One region of the Rossellomorea sp. NPDC077527 genome, then DNA from elsewhere that is predicted to be linked to it. Evidence: riboswitches for the same ligand, from Rfam matches in the RefSeq annotation. Region 1 holds a riboswitch; each other region holds the start of a gene.
The links. Region 1 has a riboswitch for cyclic di-GMP ahead of ACIGG7_RS19500 (hypothetical protein). Riboswitches for the same ligand answer to the same signal wherever they lie in the genome.

Region 1 (3,141 bases):
AGGCGAGGATGCCTCCCCAAGAAGACGGGAAAGTGAAGGAGCCTATGGTGTACCATGTTTCAGCCATCAACCCCTACTCCCTTCAACGACAAACGTTTTTTCTCACGACAATATAATAGACCGATGGATCCAGATGCCCAACCGTTGTCGTGAAGCCCGCTGAATTGAGCTGACGTTCCAGCTTCTCAGAAGCAATCCTTTCATCCAGGGGTGGCCCCATTTCTGATTCGACCGCTTCCCAATCAAAGATCAGCCAGATCCCGTCGTCTTTCAACATATCATGAAGATCTTGAAAGACTTTAATCAAATCAGGTACTTCGTGTAGCACGAAAGCAGATACAACCTTATCTAACGTTTTCTTGTTGAAGCTAAGATACTCAAGTGATGATTTCACATAAACGATATTATCAATCTGTTCTTCCGTTGCACGATGTTTCAGATACTCAAGCATCTCTTGCTGCAAATCCACTGCCTGTACCTTTGTTTCCAACTTTCGAGCGATCGGAAGGGTTAAATAGCCATTTCCACAGCCCAGGTCTGCAACAATATCATCAGAGTTTAATTGTAGCAGTTCTAAAACTTTGTCTACCGGCACAAGTTCTTGTCGTTTGGGATCAAGAAGTTTTGAAGCTTTGTGATGTTCAAATAAGTGTCCCGTCATTGAAAATACTCCGTTCCATTAAATACCCCACATTGTATTATAATCTTAAATCTCCAACTTACAATCAAGTTATTTACTCATAGTGTACCCCTTAGTTGAATTATTACAGAAATGGTGGTGGAGTGTGTGTCTAAAAGTTGAATTTATCTAATGAAAAAGGACCCTTCTTGTAGAGAAGGATCCTTTCAACTAGATTGACGATTTTTTATGTAATTTTCCTATTCCATTTCCGATGAAGAAAAGATCTTATGCTGCTTTTATACCTTCCAGTATCAGCATGAAATATTTCACACTGTCTCCGCCGCGCTGGTTGATAATTTCAATATCCTGTAAAACCTTTTCAACTTCTTCAGCACCGACAGACTTGAGTAACATGTCACTGACTTCTTCCGCAGTATACCGGCCGATCTGGGTATACTTTAGTGCCGTACGATTTCTTCTGCAAAAACTTCTTAATTGTCTTTTTATACTAGCTAACTCCAATACTATCATCCTTCTTGCAGGTTCAACTCATACCATTACGAGCCTTAAAGATAAAAATAACCTACCAAAAGGCAGGCTAAATCATACTGGAATAATGCTCGAATCAGTATTCATTGCTTCCATTATTTCGGTAACCCGGCGATCATTATTTTAATAAAATGGCAGACCCGTGGCTTTGCGTCCTAATTTTTCAATTAGTTTGCCTTTTTCGAAAATCATATAAATATAGTGTCATTATACTAGAAGAATTATGAAATGAAAACAGTATAACGTAATATGCTGATGATTTCTTCCTAATATAGTGGGTATATAGGATATTTTAAAAACCCCGTTCTGTTCGAGAACGGGGTTTCAAAACTTAAAAGTTAATATATTGACGTGGATCTACAGCATTAGAATGAGATGCATTCCATGTGCCTCTGTGAAGCTCGAAGTGTAAATGCTGACCGAAAGAGAAGCCTGTATTACCCATGTAACCAATTTGGTCACCTTTGTTTACGGCTTGTCCTGTGCTCACTAATGATGAAGACATGTGAGCATATACAGTCGTGAACGTTTGACCGTTGATAGAGTGAGTAATGTATACGACATTACCATAGCTTGAGCTGTAGTGGCTCTTAATGACGTATCCATCTGCAGCTGCAGAAATTGGAACACTTCCGCGTGCCGCAATGTCAGTACCGTAGTGGAATCTTCTTTCACCATTTAAGACATCCCAGCCAAAATTGGTTGTGATTGTTCCATGAGCTGGAGCCGTCCAAGCACCTGAACTTACTGGTGTACTTGGGGTTGATGATGAGCCACCACTGTTGCTTGATGTAGCCTCTGCGCGCTTAGCTGCTTCAGCTTCTGCCTGACGTTTACGTTCGATTTCACGCTGACGGGCAAGTTCTGCTAAACGGGCTTGCTCTGCCTGGATTTCACCTTCAAGCTGGTGCTCCATTTGAGAAAGTTCTTCCGATTCTTTTTCAAGATCGGCTTTTTCAACTTTTAATGTTGCTTGTTGAGCTTCTAATTGTTTAAACAATTGAGCCTTTTTAGCTTTTTGGCTGTTCAGGTCCTGTTTTAATGATTCAAGATTCGCTTTTGCACTTTCAAGTGATTCAAGTTTCTTTTCTACTTGAGCCTGCTTCTTTTCTAATTCAGCTTGATCTCGTTTTTGCTCATCCATGATCTTTTTATCTGCGTTGACAATCGTATTAACTGCTGTTACACGGTTGATAAAGTCACCAAAGCTTTCCGCTCCAAGAAGTACATCTAAATAATTAGCAGATCCGCCCTTTTCCTGGATAGCACGGGCACGTTCTTTTAAAAGTTCGTTTCGCTCTTTGATTTTTTCTTTTAGTTCTTTGATATCTTTCTTTAGCTCATTAATTTCTGCAGTGGTTTCATCAATTTCTTTTGACTTTTCCACAATTTTTGTTTCTGTATCTTTTAACTTCGTACTGATTTCAGTGATTTGAGCTTGGATATCTTTTTGTTTATTGATGTTTTGATCAATTTGTGATTTTTTCTCATCAATCTTGCCATTGACCTCTTCTTTTTTAGAAGAAACATCGCCCTGCTGTTTCTTTAAGTCCTCCACGGAGGAGTTAGCGCTAGCAGTTGTAGCTAACGTTGGTAGACTTCCGATTGTTAATGCTGCTGCAATAGATAATGATACAAAATACTTCTTGTTCAAGCGGCATGCTCCTTTCAGCTTCTATCAACCTATCAAATTTTACACTTTTAAGAATTTACGTACAGACATAAAGCTTCCCCAGGCCCCGATGAGGCAACCCATCAATAGAATTAATCCGTTTACTTGATAGATAAAGGGGGTAAAATCTAATATCTGAATAAAATTGTTTTGTAGTTTTGGTTTAATAAATCCATAGGCATAATAATAACCAGTTGTTACAAGAGCGATCGGGATAATAGAACCTAAAACACCCAGCCATAAGCCTTCTAATATAAACGGCCAGCGTACAAACCAGTTGGTTGCACCCACGAGTTTC
Region 2 (3,141 bases), on a different contig from region 1:
CATGAGCTGATGGGACAAGAGGAAGACCTAGGCTCAGTTGAACCTCGATTGAAAGAAGATATTTTCAGAAGTAGACTTCAACAAATCAATGGCCGGCAATATATTTCGGAACACTTCTGCAGGTTCACTTCCAGAAATGCGGCCAATCATCTGTTAAGGTTTGGTGATTATGCAGCCATGTACCTGTTATCCTGGAGTCCCTCATTATGGGAGCACGCCCATGAAGAAGGCCTGTTCAAAACCTTTCAAGAAGCATTGGATCAGGATGAAATCTATTTTGCATTCAAGAATGAAGATTCCAATGAGCATAAAAAAGAAAGAAAACAACTTCAGGACCGGTACCAAAAGCAGATGAAAGACCTGGCTAATGTAATGGAAGCAATATACTCTGTTAGAAGATTATTAGCGAACACACCGACCTATATGATATTTGATGATCACGATATTACTGATGATTGGAACCTGACACAGGAGTGGAAGGCAGGGGTTTGGAATGCACCATTAGGGAGACATGTCATCAGTAATGGTTTGTCATCCTATTGGCTTTTCCAAGGATGGGGTAATGAACCTGATACCTATACCCATTTCGGCCAAATCATGCAAACCTATTTTGACTCTCTTCACCTTGGGGCACTCCCTCACAAGAATTGGGTCCATTCCCTATGGAACTATGATTCTTGGCAATTCACCGCCCCCACTGCACCACAAGCCGTTTTTCTTGATACTAGAACACAGCGGGATTATGCCAATAAACCAAAACCGGTAAAGGTTGGGGTGCGCATAGATGAGGGGCAACTTGGACCAAATCTACTTAATTCAGAAGGGTGGAACACGATAGGGGCCAAGCTGAAAGAATCCGGGTGGAATTCAGGTGACCCCCTGATCCTTGTATCTCCCTCCCCCCTTTATGGAATTGGTTTAATAGAGAACTTTCTGCAGACCTACATGCTTCCTTTAAGTACACTTGGGTTTCCTGTGCAAAGCAACTTTGATCTAGAAGCTTGGAAGTACAACGGAATGGGCTTCAACGCATTCCTTCAACATGTATCTCTTTGGAATCCAAGCGACTGCATGATTTTATCCGGTGATGTTCATTCAGCTTCATCGGTTCAATCTGATATTTCCTTTCCAGATGGACGCAGCTTGAAAATCCATCAGTTTACAAGCAGTCCGATAAAGAATATGAGTTACTCGGGATTTTCCGGAGCCCTTATAAAATTCATGGTGAGCCTGAATGCCAGAGATAGGATCAATCGCACACTCTACCGCTACTGTAATCAAGAGTTTGACCTTGTGCAAGCAGAACATGAAAACAGCGTATCCCCCGATTATATATGGAAGGAAAGCATTCGTTATCAGCCTATAAAGGGTTCTGCCCTCATTGAAACAGAGAATAATATTGGCTTATTGACTTATTCAGATGGACGTCCAGCATCCAAGGTCATCATGCCATAGCATCGGGATTCACATCAGATAAAGCTTTCTAATAAGCTGACAATCTCATAAAAGCAGATTGTCAGCTTTTTTAATACTTAATCCAGAACAGACCTTTTCTACCTATTCCCCTTACTAAAACAGATCATTTAATTTCATCTCATGATAAGATATTTTGTTTTGCAACTTCTTTTTGATCCGGCAGTCTAAACAATCTTGCAGTAAGACACGGTTGTAATGAATTCTCAAAGAATGCCATTTTCGTTTCATTTTTGATAGAATTCCAAATATCTTCATCATTCTCTCCTCCACGTTCATAAGTCGCCGGAGTCCATTTCGAAAACTGGCAAGCATCGTCCATTAGACATTAGCCCCTATAGTTTTGCGTCACCATTTTTCAATGGGTTTGCCCTTATCGTTCGAATTATGAAAGATTCTTTTCATAACACATGCAACTAAACACAGTCTTTTTACACATGCCATTTATACTACATTTTGAAGTCTACCATACTTTCGAACACCACGTTCCATATATTCCTAAAAGAATAATACATTTATCCCCTTTCACTTCACGTTAGACTTGGTCCATTCATTCAAGCACAAGAAGATTTCATCTTAGGCGGTTAGACTTTCTTATGGTTCACATCCTTCTCTTTAAAGGTTTTTTAGCCTACCTCATTATAAGGCGTCCTGCATTCAGATCCCTATGGAATGAATCCGCCTACTATCAGTTACTTATTCCTTCCGTCACCTAACTTGAGAAGGAATGTCTGAATCCTCCTCGTCATAGACTTATTGTAAAAGAAGGGAGTTGGTTTCAATGCTTGAATGGAGTGCTGCCATTGCAGCTGTTGCATTTACCATTCTTGTCGTTTATTTGATTTTGACGTTACGAAGGGTCATGAACACACTCGACGAGACGAAGAAGACACTTGCTGACACGAGGAGTGCCGTAAATGGCATTACAGAGGAAGCAGAAGAATTGATTCATACCGCCAACCAAATTTCTGTTGATGTCAAAGGGAAAATGAAAGCCGTTGATCCATTGGTCGAATCCGCACATGATGTTGGGGACATGATCCAAAGTGTGACAAGCTCTGTAAAAAGGGCCGCTTCGCAAAATCGCACACCGAAAACCATTCATACTCAGGAAAGCAAGCCGGTGCAAATTAAATTAAAATAATAAAAAGAGGCCTCGATGAAAAAGGCCTCTTTTCTTTTAGTCTATGCTTAAGCCAGTCCTGCCCTGCTGCCCGTGACCTCCCATAGCCAATAACCATGCATCAGACAAATGAAGCTATAGGAAACGGCTGCCGTAATGGACACAAGTAGTAAAGCTTTTGAAAATCGTTTATCTGGGTTGAGGTGATAAAGAAGGATGAGCAGGAAAACGGATAAAGCTCCTTTGAAGAGTAGAAACAGCCATGGATTAGTGTGATAGAGGGTATTCATAAGAGGATTGGATTCCGTTATATGTCCATAATGTAGTCCATACATTGTCAGGAATGCGTCTAAAAGGTTGAGGAGTAAGATATACAGCAGCAGATATCTCATTTAGTGAATTCTCCTATTCATTTTTATGGTGGATTTTGTCTAACAGAGCATTATATTCATAATAACATCTTTTATCGTTCTCAATAAAGAAATATCCATTCAAAATTAAAACAAACGTTTATTTAGCTTTATAAACAATAGTATTGTAAAGGA
Region 3 (3,141 bases), on a different contig from region 1:
GACGAGGCGTGGAAGCATGTACTGCAGCTGAGCCACTTCTACTTGAAGCTGGGCTTCCCTGGTTTTCGCCCGTTCTGCAAAAATGTCAAGAATCAGCATCGTTCTGTCCATGACCCGAACGTCAAGCTTTTCTTCCAGTACGCGTATCTGCGATGGTGAGAGCTCATCATTCGTGATCAGTACATCCGCTTCCCACTCTTCAATCAATAGCAGCAGTTCGTCGATCTTACCTTTTCCAATATAATGCACATGATTGGGCCGAGGCAGGTTTTGCGTCAGTTCTCCTGTAACAACAATATGCCTGGCCTCTGCCAGCCCCTTCAACTCAAGCATTGAATACTCAAAGTCATTGTTTTTATCTTTTGTATTAACGCCTATGGCGATTGCTTTTAATCTTTCTTCCATTACATAGTCACTTCCTATTTAAAATATTTGGGTGCAAGAAAAAAGCACAGGCCACTGCCTGTGCTTTTTGTAAATGGATGTTGAATATACCGATGGTGCACGAAGAAGACCGCACTTTCCCCTGATGAATTTGGATTCGTACAAAGACATCAAAAAAGCACCATTCAGTAGATATTCAATTCTATTCTTAAAGGGGAAGAAGACCCCCCCTCTCTTCATGCACGCCAAATGAAGAATTCCTTTAAAAATAGTCAGACCGATCCCATTTACCCTGCACACAAGCAGAGCCTTTGAACTTATTCAATTAAGCGTTCAAATTGCGGATGCGTAGTCTGATTAAAATCAAAAGGAAAACCTCCATTTCTCATAAGTTAAACCCATCATACCACACCTCGAGATGGATGGGAAGATATGGTTTGAGGGACGGACCTCCACATACCGGTTTAAGATGGTGGGATTATAGGTATTGGAGGTCCGTCCCTCACTACACTACTGTCCTAAAGTAAAAAAGCTCCAATTCTTCACGTTTTCCATTTGATTCACAAACGGAAGGATGAAAAATTGGAGGTCCGTCCCTCACCAAGCTTTACAAAATGTTTTTGAAGTCTTTTGCTTGTGAGTCCAATCGACGGGCTGCGCTTCCTATTTCTTTGAATGCCAGGACTGCTTGCTCGTTTAGTGTTTGGTTATTTGTTATGCCTGACTGTGAACGGATTGTTCCTTCATTGATTTTGTTGATTTCTCCTGTGATCCCTTCTATATGGGAGTTCACTTCCTGGATGGAATCCTGCACCCTCGTTGCAAGCTTTCTGACTTCTCCTGCAACGACGTTAAACCCTCTCCCATGTTCCCCTGCCCGGGCTGCCTCGATGGCCGCGTTCAACGCGAGTAGATTTGTCTGAGTCGCAATTTCCCTAATCGTTTTGACAATGTTTCCGATTGAATTTGCCTGCAATGTAAGTGACTCAAGTATTGTCATATTCTCATTCGAGTCAGAAACCAGCTTTCCAGTCGCTATGGCTGCTTCCTCACTTCTTGTTATACCCTGCTCTGCTTTTTCACTTAATTCTTCTGACATCTTCTGTAATTCAGAAGCTACCTTTTCAATCGTTGTTTCCCGTTCGGTAATATCCGTCGCAACCTTAACAACACCTTCAAGATTTCCTTCTTCGTTATAAACCGGCGTGTATGTTGCTTCCAAACTGAGAAGCCTACCAGTCTTTGTGACTCGTTGAATTTTTTCCTGAAAGCTTTTTCCGCTTCTCAAATCCCGCCACAATCGTTTATATTCCAAGCTTTTAGAAAATTCCTGTGTACAAAATTTTTCATGGTGCATGCCAATCATTTCTTCCACACCATATTCCATCGTCCTGGCAAAATTTCCGTTCACCCATAGGACTCTACCGTCAGCATTGAATTCAATCATGGCCAGCGAATCTTCAATGGCTGCAAGTAAGGCAGATTCCCCAAAGACTTGAGTACTTTTTCTCAATTCCGTTTTAATCACGTTCAACACGTCCTCATTCATTAAAGTTTTGGTTAAGATGAGACTAATATGTATAAAAGAAACATCAGTAAATACATAACACTGACTCTCACCATTTTAAGTGCTGGCCGGTTGCGCCACTCGCTCCAATTCACTAACAGCGCCCATCTTAAAGTGAATTCTCATAGCTTCCAACTTTACTATTTGTAAGACTATCCTACTAGCTCTATCTTAATATAACAACAGATATTCGTAATATTAGAAAAAATTCTTCACTTTATTATTGCTGGAATGAGGTCCGTCCCTCACTACGTTAACCAAATAAAGAAAAAGACCCCAAAAATCTGGGGTCTTGTATTTTACATTAACATCCTAATCTATCACATACTGCTTCTTTCAAAACAGATACCAGGTTACTATTCGGAGCCAAAATCGATACTACTAACCAAGCGACAAGTAACAACGCAGCAATCAGAAAGGTAATCAGACCTAATGCCATTAGAATCCCCCCTTTCTATTAAAACTTCTAGTAAGTGAGCTCTCTTACAAAGTTATTCTATGAAAAATTGCTAGAGTTGGACCGGCAAGTATCATAGGAAACAATAAAAGGGCAGATACCTTCTTAACAAAACTTTCACAAACAATGGGTACTTCGTGTGATTGAGATAAATTTCACATGGGTATACACTATTCTGGAATGAATATTCATTCCGTATTAACGTTATGAAAGGCTGAAATGGTATGTCATTGGCATTAAATAAGCGGGACTGCATCGTGGCGAGCTCCCTTGTTCTTTTTGCAGAGAGGGGATTTGATGCTACGACAATTCCCATGATTGCCACATCTGCCGGCGTCGGAGCCGGTACAATCTATCGATACTTCGAAAATAAAGAAGTGCTTGGAAATACGATATTTCAAGAATATGTTGAGCTGTTTACAGAAACGGTGAAAAAGGATTTCCCTTATGAACAGTCGATCCGTGAGCAATTCCATCACCTGTTCCGATCAATGATTCTGTTTACAAAGGAACAGAGTCAGGCCCTTTACTTTATCAAAACACATAGCAGTGCCCATTTTTTAAATGAAGAAAGTCATGCAAGTTTCAAAGGCCTTCTGAATATCTTTAAATGCTTCTTCGATTCGGGTAAAGAGAAAAAGGAGATTAAAAATCTGCCTTCAACAGCTTTAATCGCCATTTTATATGGTGCCTTTCTCGAGCTGCAGCGATTGGTACGAATCGGCGAGTTAAA
Region 4 (3,141 bases), on a different contig from region 1:
ATACAAGAACACATGTATAATCTTTATTGGAAATTACTGTACATGAAGCGTTGTATGCTAAGGGGGAATCACATATGGAAATTAAGCCTCGAGTCATTGTTGGCATCGTCCTTTTAATTGTTTTGATAATGATGATAAAGCCGATTGTTGGCTTATTTTCATATCCGTTAACTGACAAATTACAAGAAATCAAAACAAATGCAGAAGTAGAGACATACTTAGAAGAAAAGTACCAAATCGAGTTTGATGTGACGGTAAAGGTGAGAAGCATGGTAGGCAGAGATGTCACTGCATCACCTAAAGGGGAACCGGAACTCGCTTTTCACGTCCAGGGTCCTCCTTATAGAGATGACTTTCTTGATGTATATTATAAAGAACAAATTGAAAGAGCCGTAAATGATGACCCCACTCTGAAGAACGACAGCTCGTTGAAGCTAAAAATCTACTTTAACCAAAATGGTCAATTTAATCTTGAAAATGGTTTGCCAGGACTGTCAAAAATCCCAGGAAGCCCCACGTTAGTCGTATCATCCAAACAACAGTATGATGAAAAAAAGAGTAGAGAAGAAGCCTTAAAAACATTACAAAACGTCATCCACTTCGTCCAAAGTGAAAAAATGGACCTGAAACAAATAAAAGCTACCATTCTCCTTTATACTTCAGAAAAAGAATATCAATATAAATATGTAATTCCTGAATCAGTTTTTGAATCAATTAACAGTGTAGAAGCTTTGAGGGAATATGAGAGTTAGAGCCAAGGGGACAGGTCCCTTGGCTCTCTTTCCAAAATAACTCTTGGATTCAATGACTGTGGAATAAAGTCAAGAATGTACTACTGATGAGATAATTAGAAAAGTATTAAATGTAAAGCTTGTTTGAAAAACTCCTTACTGGTCCAGTGAGGAGTTTTTGGTTTAAAAAAGAACATTACTTTTAAACAACGGTATAAATATAATCATTACTATTGAAATAGATAGAAACAGAGATATGGTATGAAGAGAGATATTATCCGTGTACCAAGGTACCTGACCCCATGGCTCGCTCCTCAGAAAAAGCCAGTGTACCTGTCCCCTTGGCACCGCCCCACTCCCAAAAAACCCCTACTAATCCAACCAAAGCAATGGTATGATAGACCTAAATATGAAATTATTGGCAAACTTGTTGAAAGGCGAGGACGCAAAGCAAAGGGCCTAAAGCGTGTGCTATGGTCGCCTGGCTGCATGGTTTGTGTCTCTGTTTTTTTGCAGAGGCTTTTTATTTTGCAGATATTGGTCTGAATAAAAGGTGGACCATTCAATAATTTAGTCAGGGAAACTTTCAAATAAAAAGGAGAGATTCATATGAATGTCCTGAATATGGAGTCTTACACGAGGAAATGTGAGGAGATCAAATCGCAATTGCTGGAACTCAAAGAATTAGATCAAACTCTATCGAATACGGATTTTGAACAAGACATCATGGAAGTGATGAAGAATTTCAACGAGGATCAATTCCAGGTTGTGGTGGTAGGGGAATTTTCACGAGGGAAGTCCACGTTCATTAATGCTATGTTGGGAAAGAAGATTCTACCTTCTTCTGCTCTACCAACGACCACGATCATCAATAAAATTACTTATAATGACATCCCATCCTATCAACTGATTTATAGGGATGAAACTAACTCCCCAAAACTCATTTCAGAAGAAGAATTCAAACAAATCACTGCTCCGACAAAACCGCTGGCAGGAAATGTGGAAGCAGAAGAAAAGTACCAGAAACAATTGGAGGATATACAAAAAATCAAGTTTGCTGAAGTGGAATACCCCCTGCCTGTTCTGCAGAATAACGTGAAAATCATTGATACCCCCGGAACGAATGATGTGGATGAAGTAAGGGTGAAAATCACCCAGAATTTCATGCCGCAGTCGGACGCCGCCATTTTTGTTTTGTCCGCTAAGAAAATCTTGGCTGAATCTGAAATGAACTTTCTTAAATTCATATTAAAAGAAGATATCCAGCGTGTGTTCTTTGTCATCAATCACGCTGATGTTTTGCGTACGGATGAGAAACGTAAGAAGGTATTTGATCATGCCAAAGAAGCGCTAGCAGAGCAGTTCCCCGATACAAAAATTTATATGATTTCCTCTAAAAATGCCCTCAATGCACGACGCGTTCAGCAGGGTGAGGAAGTGAAGGGAAAGGTTCCTCCATTTGAACAGACTGGATTTGCTGAATTTGAGGAGGCGCTGGGAAGCTTTTTAATGGATGAACGGGCTGAAGCGAAGATAGAAAAACCGATCACGTCTGGAATCCGCTTGGCAAATGAAATGAAGCGGAGCATTCATATTGAGCGGCAAACTCTTTATAAAACAGCAACAGAGCTCGAGGAGGATATTTCAAAAATGAAGCCGGAGCTTTCTCGTTTCCGCCAAAGTATCGATGAAATCAGGCAGTCCTATGAAACGATGATTTTAAAGGGTAGACAGGATATCTCCCGGATCCTTCAGTTGGGTCTTGAAAATATCGCTTCCTCTGCTGTCCGCACAATCCAAGCGTATGATGGGGATTTAAACGGGGATGCCATTCAATCAAGAATGGAGTCGGTAGTAGCGCCGTTACAGTCATCCCTTCAATCAAGCGTACGTGAAAGACAGCGTGAAATTCTGCAAAATGCCCTTACTCAAGCGCAAAAGAGATATGTAAGGGAATGGGGCAAGATGGAAGAAACATTGTCAACGGTCCTTGTAACGAAACAAGAACAGTCCACTACTCTGGTAAATCACCAAGTGACATACGACACGGCGTTTGTTTCTGAGGGAGATGATTCAGTGAAAACAGGAATTGCTGCTCTAGGGGCAGGTATTGTTGGACTCAATGTCATTGGATCCATTGGTTTAGCAGGACTCTTCTTTGCTCCAATCCTGATCCCGATCGCCTTCCTCGGTATAGGAGGATTATTAAACTCCTTGTTCGGAAGCGGAAACCGTCAACGAATCATCGCTAAAGTAAGGGCGCAGGTGGAAGATCGTTACCGTGGTCAAATCCCTGTCATGATGATGGAGTTTGAGCGTCAGTGGGATGAAAATGCACGTGTTTCAGCAGAGCACTTCTTTACACAATCCAATAAGAAACTGAAAGGGATTGAAGACCAGCTTACATCTA

Region 2: linked by a shared signal. The riboswitch ahead of ACIGG7_RS17110 (hypothetical protein) and the one ahead of ACIGG7_RS19500 (hypothetical protein) in region 1 are both predicted to bind cyclic di-GMP.
Region 3: linked by a shared signal. The riboswitch ahead of ACIGG7_RS04310 (methyl-accepting chemotaxis protein) and the one ahead of ACIGG7_RS19500 (hypothetical protein) in region 1 are both predicted to bind cyclic di-GMP.
Region 4: linked by a shared signal. The riboswitch ahead of ACIGG7_RS17520 (dynamin family protein) and the one ahead of ACIGG7_RS19500 (hypothetical protein) in region 1 are both predicted to bind cyclic di-GMP.

Annotation. Positions count from the first base shown of each region.
Region 1 is NZ_JBITVL010000006.1:94,969-98,109, forward strand. Features, by position in the region: gene ACIGG7_RS19490 (hypothetical protein) at 1-67, opposite strand, end outside; gene ACIGG7_RS19495 (class I SAM-dependent methyltransferase) at 83-661, opposite strand; gene ACIGG7_RS19500 (hypothetical protein) at 908-1,144, opposite strand; cyclic di-GMP riboswitch class I at 1,271-1,358, opposite strand; gene ACIGG7_RS19505 (murein hydrolase activator EnvC family protein) at 1,503-2,825, opposite strand; gene ftsX (permease-like cell division protein FtsX) at 2,865-3,141, opposite strand, start outside.
Region 2 is NZ_JBITVL010000005.1:3,551-6,691, forward strand. Features, by position in the region: gene ACIGG7_RS17105 (metallophosphoesterase family protein) at 1-1,455, shown strand, start outside; gene ACIGG7_RS17110 (hypothetical protein) at 1,595-1,795, opposite strand; cyclic di-GMP riboswitch class I at 1,770-1,855, opposite strand; gene ACIGG7_RS17115 (DUF948 domain-containing protein) at 2,255-2,617, shown strand; gene ACIGG7_RS17120 (DUF5658 family protein) at 2,665-2,988, opposite strand.
Region 3 is NZ_JBITVL010000001.1:841,027-844,167, reverse strand. Features, by position in the region: gene hflX (GTPase HflX) at 1-405, opposite strand, end outside; gene ACIGG7_RS04310 (methyl-accepting chemotaxis protein) at 992-1,912, opposite strand; cyclic di-GMP riboswitch class II at 2,009-2,093, opposite strand; gene ACIGG7_RS04305 (hypothetical protein) at 2,256-2,390, opposite strand; gene ACIGG7_RS04300 (TetR/AcrR family transcriptional regulator) at 2,633-3,141, shown strand, end outside.
Region 4 is NZ_JBITVL010000005.1:124,793-127,933, reverse strand. Features, by position in the region: gene ACIGG7_RS17525 (hypothetical protein) at 75-752, shown strand; cyclic di-GMP riboswitch class I at 1,142-1,224, shown strand; gene ACIGG7_RS17520 (dynamin family protein) at 1,341-3,141, shown strand, end outside.